Regions from separate parts of the Lysinibacillus sp. FW12 genome, predicted to be linked through region 1. Evidence: riboswitches for the same ligand, from Rfam matches in the RefSeq annotation. Region 1 holds a riboswitch; each other region holds the start of a gene.

Region 1 (3,287 bases):
AAAAGGAATTGGTAGATTTAGCAACCAAAAATGCTGAAATAGCTGTGGCAGCTAAATTCCAGCTGATTGAACGACAAGAAGAACGTACAATTGGTGCTTGTGAGGTTCTTGGTGAGGCAATGGGTATAACGACGCCATTACGAATCGAAGCTTTTGATAATAGTCATATGCATGGCACGGATGCCGTCTCTGCTATGGTTGTTTTCATTGATGGAAAGCCTGCAAGAAAGGAATATCGTAAGTACAAAACGCGTTCAGCAGCCAAGCATGATGATTATGGCGCTATGCAGGAGGTCATCCGTCGTCGTTATACGAGGGTTTTAAAAGAGGGTTTACCATTACCAGATTTAGTCCTCATTGATGGAGGAAAAGGGCAAATGGAAGTAGCTCGTGAAGTATTAGAAGATGAACTAGGGCTTGTTATACCAATTGCGGGTTTAGCAAAGGATGACAAGCATAATACATCGCAGCTATTGTTTGGTGATCCGCCAGAAGTGATCGCCTTAAAGCGTACAAGTGATGGTTTTTATTTGTTACAACGAATTCAAGATGAAGTCCATCGCTTTGCTATTACGTTCTTGCGTCAACAGCATGAGAAGCATGCTATTCAATCTGTCCTTGATCAAATCGAAGGGATAGGACCTAAACGTAAGCAACAGTTGCTTAAACATTTTGGGTCAGTCAAAAAAATTCGAGAGGCGAGCGAACTAGCTTTACAGGAGGCTGGGATGCCTGCTAAGTTAGCAAGCCAAATTTACTCCTATTTTCAGCAAGAATCGTTGTCAAAGGAATAGACATGTGCTAAGGTTGTAAATAACATTGTTGTTCAATGTTAAACAGCCCTTTGGACGGCTAGTTAGTGGACGCCAGGGCTAATAAATTTAATACTTCACTTTTAAGGTGATGATAGAGGTGCAAGATTCAAGAATAGCACAATGGAGGATGAACAAGTCCAGAGACATTGTGTGAAAGGGGAGCTTGCCGAAGTACAGCATTGTTGTTTCCTTTGTTGTACTGGTTTTGCATTTAAGAAATGTAAGACTGTCGATTCTAAACGTTTCGGAGAGCTATCACACATGCGCAAGTTACGATTATTGTACATGTTATAAGCAGCTTTCACGTTATGTGGAAGTTGCTTTTTTAGTTTTCTAGAGACTGTTTTTACACTTCGAAGTTAAGTGAAATACGCAGACTGGAAAGGGGAACAAAAAAATGGCTAGAATTGTGATGAAGTTTGGAGGAGCTACATTAGCATCAACGGGCCACATCCAAGAAATGGCTCGAAAAGCTATTGCTGAGAAGGATAAAGGGTTTGATGTAGTAGTGGTAGTAGCGGCAATGGGACAAACTGCAAAAGACGTAAAGATGATGGTGAAGCGTTTCACTGACGATGTGTCAAAGCGAGAATTAGCTGCAGTGATGTCCACATGTACTCAATTATCTAGCTCTTTATTTGCTATTGCATTACAAGAAGCAGGCTATAAGGCAGTGTCATTAACTGGATGGCAGGCAGGTATTCATACGGATCGTATGTATCGACATGCACGTATAGACAATATAGATGTCCATCGTATTGAAGAACATTTTGAACAAGGCCAAATTGTAGTCATTGCTGGAGAACAGGGTGTTGACGACGATTATAATATAACAACTCTTGGAAAGGGTGGAGCGGAAACAACAGCTGTAGCTCTTGCCATAGGTTTAGAGGCAGAGAGAGTTGATATATATAGCAATGTGGATGGTGTTTATACAGCCGATCCACGCTATGTTACAAATGCCCAAAAGCTACAGGAAATTTCTTACGATGAAATGTTGGAACTATCCAATTTAGGTTCACATGTTATACATCCACGGGCAGTAGAGTTAGCGAAGAAGTTTCAATTACCAGTTATCATCCGCTCTAGTTCAGTAGAGTCGGTAGGTACTTTATTGAAGGAGGAAGTGGAAATGGAGAAAAATTTAGTAGTTCGCGGTGTAGCTTTTGAAGCAGATATTATTCGGTTAACAGTTGGGTATGATGCCTATAGCGAAGGTTCATTAGCCGATATGTTTACCATCCTAGCAGAAAATCGGATCAATGTAGATATTATTGTTCAAGCGATTATTGATGGATTAAAGCCGACTGTATCTTTTTCCATTTTAAAAGAGGAATTTGCGGAAGCATTGCGGGTTCTAGAAGATAGCAAAGTATCACTTGGCTTTAGCTTTGCTGACTTCGAAATAGGGTTAGCGAAAGTTTCCATTATTGGTTCAGGTATGGCGTCTAATCCTGGTGTTGCTGCCCGTATGTTTGATCGATTACGCCATGAAAACATTCCCGTAAAAATGGTTAGCACATCTGAAATAAAAGTATCAGTTGTCGTACCACAGGATGGTATGATCCGTGCAGCAAATGCATTACATGATGAATTTAATTTAGAGCAAGCACTTTATATATAATAATAGAAGAAACAGCATTTTATGTAATTGTTCGAAATGATAGGAAGAAAAAAGGATTGTCATCCCATATAAGGGAGGCAATCCTTTTCATTACTCTGTAGGGATGGTATTCATAATACGTTCCTTAACATCCCATTTGACTGTAAACATGACATGGTGTTGCTTTTCTCGTTTTTCTTCATAGCATTCTGTAAGATAGCCTTTAGCTAATTGAATTTGTTCAGCTATAAATCCCGCCTCAAGTCTAAAGCTACGTTGTTTGATTTGTAATATTTCTGGGTCATTAGTCAATTCGAAAATGCGACCATCCTTTGATTCTTTTAATAACGCTAATGTACCCCAACAGGCATCTGCGAAAAATGCGATAAGTTCGTCTTGACTTTTACATGGAAACTTACGTGCAAGCTCTTTACCTGCCCAATAAAGGACATCATCTTCATGTTTACCAAGTATAGAAGATAGAATATGATCGCGAATGATCTCATAACCAAATGATGAGATTGTAGGAGATGGAGTGTTTAACATTGTTATCCTTCTTTCTTAGAATATTCTTAAAATTTGGCGGTAATAAAGTAATGATAGATTTTTCGAGAAAAAACGACGCATCATGTACTATATTAGTTCTTTAATAAGCTCTATGAAAAACTCCGAGTTGCCTTGACGCTCGTAGCTCTTGAGAGTACAATAAACATGTCATAATATTGTACCATGATGAAATACACAGTCAATGAAGTATCATTTACAAAATGATGACTTCTTTTGTTGTGCTATTTTAAGTACTAAGGGGGGTAACAGTCTTGTCGAAAGATCGAGAGTTTTTATGGCGTCGCTTACATTCTCTACTTGGG
Region 2 (3,287 bases), 1.5 Mb from region 1:
AAGAGGTCGCTGTGAAGTCATTTTACTAGCAATAATAGGCACAGCTAATGCCATTGGAACTTGAGAGAATTGCATGATAGAAAACATCCAGCCAGCCTTGTCAGGAGCTAATCCTTGGGCAATATAGATTTCAGGAATCCAAGCAGCAGTCGTGTAGAATAATAAAGACTGTAAACCCATTGCGCCTGTGACGGCCCACGTAACAGGTGATTTCCATAGTGGTGGACCTGACTTTTTAGATGAGGTAGTTGGTTCAGGTTTATTTGATTTTAATTGAGGTATCCAAATTAAAATCGTAACGACAACAAGTACAAGAGCAATGGCCAAAGCCCCTTGCCAGCCTAATGATGAATTAGCTATTGGATAGCTAATACCTGCGCCAAGGCCAGCAGTTAAATTCATGGACATGGTGAAGAAGGCCATCAGTAAGCCTACATGGTATGGAAATTTCAATTTTAGTAATCCTGGAATTAGTACATTTCCGAAAGATATTGCTACGCCAATTAGCATAGTACCAAATATAAGTAATCCTGTTGTTCCAAGTGAGCGTAGAACTATCCCTAAGGCCAATAGAATAGTGGATAAAAATAAAGTAAGCTCAAGCCCTAGTTTGCGTGCTACGATAGGTGCAAAAGGCGATATGATGGCAAAAGCAAGCAATGGAATAGTTGTTAGAAAGCCTGCTAATACATTAGAGATACCAAGATCATCACGGATAAAGGATATGATTGGACCAACAACAGTTAATGGCATTCGTAATGTAGAGGCAATAAAAATAACCCCAAAGACTAAAAGTAATGTTGTTCCTTTCCAGCTAATTTTTTTACTTGGATAACTAGCGGAATGATCATTTGTAGTCAAAATAACTCCCCCCTGTTATTAACCATTCTAATTGAACTACTATAACACTTTATCACACTATTAAAAATAGTAGAAGATTCATAAAATACAGAACATTTTCCGTGTTGTTGAAATGTCTATGGTCTTATGTTAGTATAATAATCATCATAAATTTAATAATTATATGCCTCATGTTTGTATTGAGGTAGAGGTCGCGATATTTATAAGTATGCTAATTGAAATGACAAGCATTGATGAGATTAGCTGAAAGGAAATATTGCCGAAGTGTGAGGGGACTTGAAAACCTCATGCTGGGGCTGTCTCCGAAAGGAACAGAACTGTCACGTTTGTACAACGTGTTGAGCTATCATTTAGGAAAAACTGAGGATTAACTTAGCCATCACATTGTTCATGTGATGGCATTTTTTTGCCTCATAAATAGGAAGGAAGCTATATCGTGAGTGAAATAAAAGTAAATCAGCTCGGTCATAACGAACCAAAGCTGAAAAAAGAATTAAAAAGCCGTCATATTACAATGATTTCTTTAGGCGGTACAATTGGTACGGGGCTATTTTTAGCTAGTGGTGGTGCCATTGCACAAGCAGGGCCAGGAGGCGCATTGCTTGCCTATGCCTTAATTGGTGTTATGGTGTACTTCCTAATGACGAGCTTAGGAGAGATGGCTGCTTATATGCCATCATCAGGTTCATTTAGTACGTATGCAACAAAATTCGTAGATCCAGCACTAGGCTTCGCTTTAGGTTGGAACTATTGGTATAACTGGGCAATTACGATTGCAGCAGAAATTGCAGCAGTGTCTTTAATAATGAAATATTGGTTCCCAGATAGCTCATCAGCACTTTGGACAGTATTATTTATTGCTGTTGTGCTAACGTTTAATTTACTTTCTGTAAAGAGCTATGGTGAAAGTGAATATTGGTTTGCTATGATTAAAGTAGCAACGGTCATTGTTTTTATTATTATTAGTTTATTAATGATTTTTGGTATTTTAGGTGGTCAGGCACCTGTAGGCTTCACAAATTTCTTTATTAGTGATGGGCCATTCCATGGGGGCTTCCTTGCTACCTTTGGTATTTTCCTGGCTGCAGGGTTTTCATTCCAAGGAACAGAGCTTCTAGGTATAACAGCTGGTGAAACTGATGATCCAGGTAAAAATATTCCGAAAGCTGTAAAATCCGTATTCTGGCGTATTCTTTTATTCTATATTTTAGCAATTGGTGCAATAGGAATGCTGATTCCTTTCACAGATGAGCGCTTATTATCAGAAGATATTGCAGTATCACCATTTACATTAGTGTTTGATCGCTTAGGTATCGCCTTTGCTGCGTCGTTAATGAACGCTATTATTTTAACGGCTATGCTATCAGCAGGTAACTCAGGGCTTTATGCATCATCTCGTATGTTATGGCAATTAGCGGTGGATGGTCATGCGCCTAAAATCTTTACAAAGCTTAGTCGCCGTGGTATTCCAATTTACGCGCTACTAGCAACATTAGCTGTAGGCTGTTTAGCATTTTTAGCGTCATTTTTCGGTGACGGTGTGGTGTATATCTGGCTATTAAATGCCTCTGGAATGTCTGGCTTTATTGCATGGCTAGGCATTGCATTTAGTCATTATCGTTTCCGTCGTGCATTCGACGCACAGGGCTTAGATCCAAAGCTATTACCTTATAAAGCAAAATTGTATCCATTCGGACCACTATTCGCCTTTACAGTTTGTATGATTGTGGTCATTGGACAAAATTACACAGCCTTTACAGGAGACAAAATCGATTGGTACGGTATTCTAGTTTCTTATATTGGAATTCCATTTTTCTTACTATTATGGTTAGGCTATAAAATTAAACATAAAACAAAAATGCTTCCACTTAATGAGTGTGATTTAAAAGTGGAGGATTAAATAGAAAAGCTGTTCTGTATACCGTTGTATGACGGTTGATAGGACGGCTTTTTTATATTTGGGCGTTAAATTTATTTCTTAATCTATATCATATATATGGTAATATACTATAGATGTGGAAAGTCATACTAATGGCTTTTTAGTTAGGAAGAGGTGCATGAAAATGCAAAAACATATTTTACTAGTTGAAGATGATGAGGCTATTCGTGAAATGGTAGAAAACTTTTTACTATTGGAAGGCTTCGGTGTTACAACTGCAAAGAATGGAGAAGAGGCATTACAGTATTGTTTAAACCATTCATTTGATTTAGTTATCTTAGATATTATGATTCCTAAACTTAATGGATTAGAAGTACTAAAAATAATTCGAGAACAAGCAGCGCTTCCTATCATCATTATGTCAGCAAAGGATAGTGATGTAGATAAAGCTTTAGGGTTAGGCTTAGGTGCAGATGATTATATTGCTAAACCATTTTCTATGCTAGAGTTTTCTGCTCGCGTAAAAGCCGTTATTAGACGAGCAACC
Region 3 (3,287 bases), 1.1 Mb from region 1:
TTAATATTCATAATTAGTTGGTTACCTGTTGCTGGTAAAACGTTACGTGCTACTTGCGGCAGGACTACGTGAAGCATGATTTGGAAGTGATTCATCCCAATCGCTGATGCTGCCTCGTATTGACCATTATCAATCGATACAATCCCACCACGCACAATCTCTGCCATGTATGCCCCTGTATTAAGAGAAACGACTAAAATACCTGCTGTGATAAAATGCATGTCAATTCCAAACGCGATATCTAATCCGTAGTAGACAACCATAGCCTGTACAATCATTGGTGTACCACGGAAAAATTCAACATAGCATGTTAGGATAAAATTAATAAGCTTCAGGCTATAAAATTTTATTCCTTTTTTACGAACTGGAATCGTATGCATAATTCCGATGAAAAATCCGATGAATGCACCAATAATTGTACTAATAATCGAAATCAGTAACGTATAATACGCACCTCGTAAAAACATTTGCCAGTTGTTTTCAATAATTGAAATTATCCATTCAAGACTCATGATGTTCCTCCTTACAATGTCATGTTGCTTGCTTATCTTTTTCGTGTCCTAGCTCTTTCTACCATTCTATGATTTGTCACGCTAGGACATTATCATTATGTAGAGAGGTTCTCATTTTGATAATGATGAAATGATCATGCACGGACCAGCAACTAGTCCGTGCCTTGTCATTATTGTGCTGCTGGTTGATTCTTAATCGCTTCTTCCATAATGGCTTGACGATCGTCCTCTGTAATACCTTTTAATATTTCGTTAATTTTTTCACGATTTGCATCTTCTTTGCGTAAACCTACAGCAATTGAAGTGTTAGAAAGATCTGTATCAAAGCCTTCTTCAAATGCAACATATGTGAACTTATCGTTCGCTGCTGCAGCGGAAATTCCTTCTGGACGTTCTGCTACATAACCATCAATTTTGCCAGCCTCTAAAGCGACACGCATTGCCGGGAAGCTTTCCATAGCAGTTTGTTTGTCTACACCTTTAATTTGATCAATAACTGTGTAGTTCGATGTATTTAATTGGGATGTAATTTTTGCACCAGAGAAATCTTGAATTGATTTTGCCCCTTCATATTTGCTACCCTTTTTAATCACCATTACGAAATCCGACGTGTAGTAGTTTTCAGTAAAGTCGATTGTTTTCTTACGTTCTTCTGTTGGTGACATACCCGCAATGATTGCATCAATTTTGTTTGATTGTAGCGCTGGAACTAAGCCGTCCCATTCCATTTTTACGATAACTAGCTCTTTGCCTAAGCCTTCAGCGATTTTTTTCGCCATTTGTACATCATAGCCGCCTGCATACTCTGCATTATCAGCAATTTTTACCGCGCCATTAGCATCGTCCTGCTGTGTCCAGTTGAATGGTGGGTAGCCAGCCTCCATTCCAATGCGGAATTCACCGCCGCCTTCTTCCTTGTCCGCGCCAGCATCACCTGAACCGCCGTCTTTTTTGTCGCTAGTGCCACATGCAGCTAGCACAATTGCTGTCATGATAGAGATCATTACTAACAACCATTTTCTTTTCATGAAAAACTCCCCTTTTCTGTAAAAAAATAAGACAACTGTACTAAAAAAGACCTAAGTTTATTGAACTTAGGTCTTACCTTTTATGACAGTTGCCCAAATCCTCACTATTATTTCCATATTTCCGAGATAGCACAACCTAGTAAACCTGGAAATCAATTTACTAGGACAGTCCTGCACTTATTCACTGCAGACCCAGCATAAAAGTACGAGCTCCTTTTATACTTCGGCGATATTTCCTTCTTCATTGCGTCTTCGCTTGCTTGTACTCAACAATGAACTAATAAATACCGCGCCTCTACCTCACTGGTAACATTCGTGAGGTTTGTTTATTTAATTGATATTTAGATACTACTATAAAACTAATATGTTCGTCAAGACGATTTTAACATTTTTCTGACTAATGACAATATTAGGTTATTATGCGTTCTCTATCCATTTTAAATCATTGAGCTTTCGTCAATATTTCTGAAAATTACAACACATTTTTATTATAGAGTATGTTTTCTATGTGAGAAAAGTTGTGTTTATTTCTTTTTTGCTCCTCTATACGATATAACATTAGTACTCTTTCAAAAATAGAATCGGTCGAAAGATTTCATTATGCACAAAAAAACCCTGCTGAACATTGTTCGCAGGGTTTAATGGTATTATGAATTTAATAATAAATCTTCTGGGTTTTCAATTAATTCTTTAACTGTTTTTAAGAATCCTACTGAATCTTTTCCATCGATGATACGGTGATCGTAAGAAAGTGCTACATACATCATTGGACGGATTTGAACTTCCCCATTTACAGCAACTGGACGGTTAACAATAGAGTGCATACCTAAAATACCAGCTTGAGTACCGTTCATAATTGGTGTTGACATTAATGAACCGAATACACCACCGTTTGTGATTGTGAATGATCCACCAGCCATATCATTTAAGCCTAATTTTTTATCACGAGCTTTTGTCGCTAAGTTAGCGATATCTTTTTCGATTTCAGCGAAGTTTTTGCTGTTTGCATCACGTACAACTGGTACTACTAAACCTTCTTCAGTTGATACAGCGATACCGATATCGAAGAAGTTATTTAAATGAATTTCATCGCCAACGATTTGAGCGTTTACGTATGGGTATTTTTTCAGTGCTGCAACAACAGCTTTTGTGAAGAATGACATGAAACCAAGTTTGATGTCGTTTGCTTTCACAAACTCTTCTTGTTTACGTTTACGAAGTGCCATGATGTTTGTCATGTCAATTTCGTTGAATGTTGTTAACATAGCTGTTGATTGTTTAACTTCTAATAAACGTTTTGCAATTGTTTGACGACGACGGCTCATTTTTTCAATTGTTACACGATCAGAATTAGCTGCTGGTGTGAATACAACTGGGCCACCTGTAGTTGCTACTGGTGTAGGTGCTACTGCTGCCGCTGGTGCAGTTCCGTGTGCTGCTACATCTTGTACACGTACGCGACCTTGTGGATCTACTGGAGATACTGCTGCAAGGTCAATACCTTTTTCACGTGCAAGACGACGTGCTGCTGGAGATGCGATAACACGCTCACCAGAAGTTTCTTCTACTACTGGAGCTGCTGCCGCTGGTGCAGGTGCTGCTTGTGGTGCTGCTGGAGCTGGAGCTGCTTCAGCTGGAGCCGCTGCTGGTGCAGGTGCTGCGCCTTCGCCTGCTTCTACTACTGCGATAACTTGACCAACTAGTACAGTATCGCCTTCTTCAGCTAAAATTTGTGTTAATACACCTG

What was found. Region 1 has a riboswitch for lysine ahead of SJW71_RS07020 (aspartate kinase). Riboswitches for the same ligand answer to the same signal wherever they lie in the genome.
Region 2: linked by a shared signal. The riboswitch ahead of SJW71_RS23015 (amino acid permease) and the one ahead of SJW71_RS07020 (aspartate kinase) in region 1 are both predicted to bind lysine.
Region 3: linked by a shared signal. The riboswitch ahead of SJW71_RS12530 (transporter substrate-binding domain-containing protein) and the one ahead of SJW71_RS07020 (aspartate kinase) in region 1 are both predicted to bind lysine.

The regions. Positions count from the first base shown of each region.
Region 1 covers NZ_CP139094.1:1,382,153-1,385,439, forward strand. Annotated here, with positions in the region: gene uvrC (excinuclease ABC subunit UvrC) at 1-794, shown strand, start outside; lysine riboswitch at 900-1,078, shown strand; gene SJW71_RS07020 (aspartate kinase) at 1,213-2,439, shown strand; gene SJW71_RS07025 (YslB family protein) at 2,530-2,964, opposite strand; gene SJW71_RS07030 (succinate dehydrogenase cytochrome b558 subunit) at 3,237-3,287, shown strand, end outside.
Region 2 covers NZ_CP139094.1:4,492,272-4,495,558, reverse strand. Annotated here, with positions in the region: gene SJW71_RS23020 (CynX/NimT family MFS transporter) at 1-861, opposite strand, end outside; lysine riboswitch at 1,039-1,215, shown strand; gene SJW71_RS23015 (amino acid permease) at 1,298-2,761, shown strand; gene SJW71_RS23010 (response regulator transcription factor) at 2,925-3,287, shown strand, end outside.
Region 3 covers NZ_CP139094.1:2,443,900-2,447,186, forward strand. Annotated here, with positions in the region: gene SJW71_RS12525 (amino acid ABC transporter permease) at 1-512, opposite strand, end outside; gene SJW71_RS12530 (transporter substrate-binding domain-containing protein) at 683-1,540, opposite strand; lysine riboswitch at 1,660-1,846, opposite strand; gene odhB (2-oxoglutarate dehydrogenase complex dihydrolipoyllysine-residue succinyltransferase) at 2,188-3,287, opposite strand, start outside.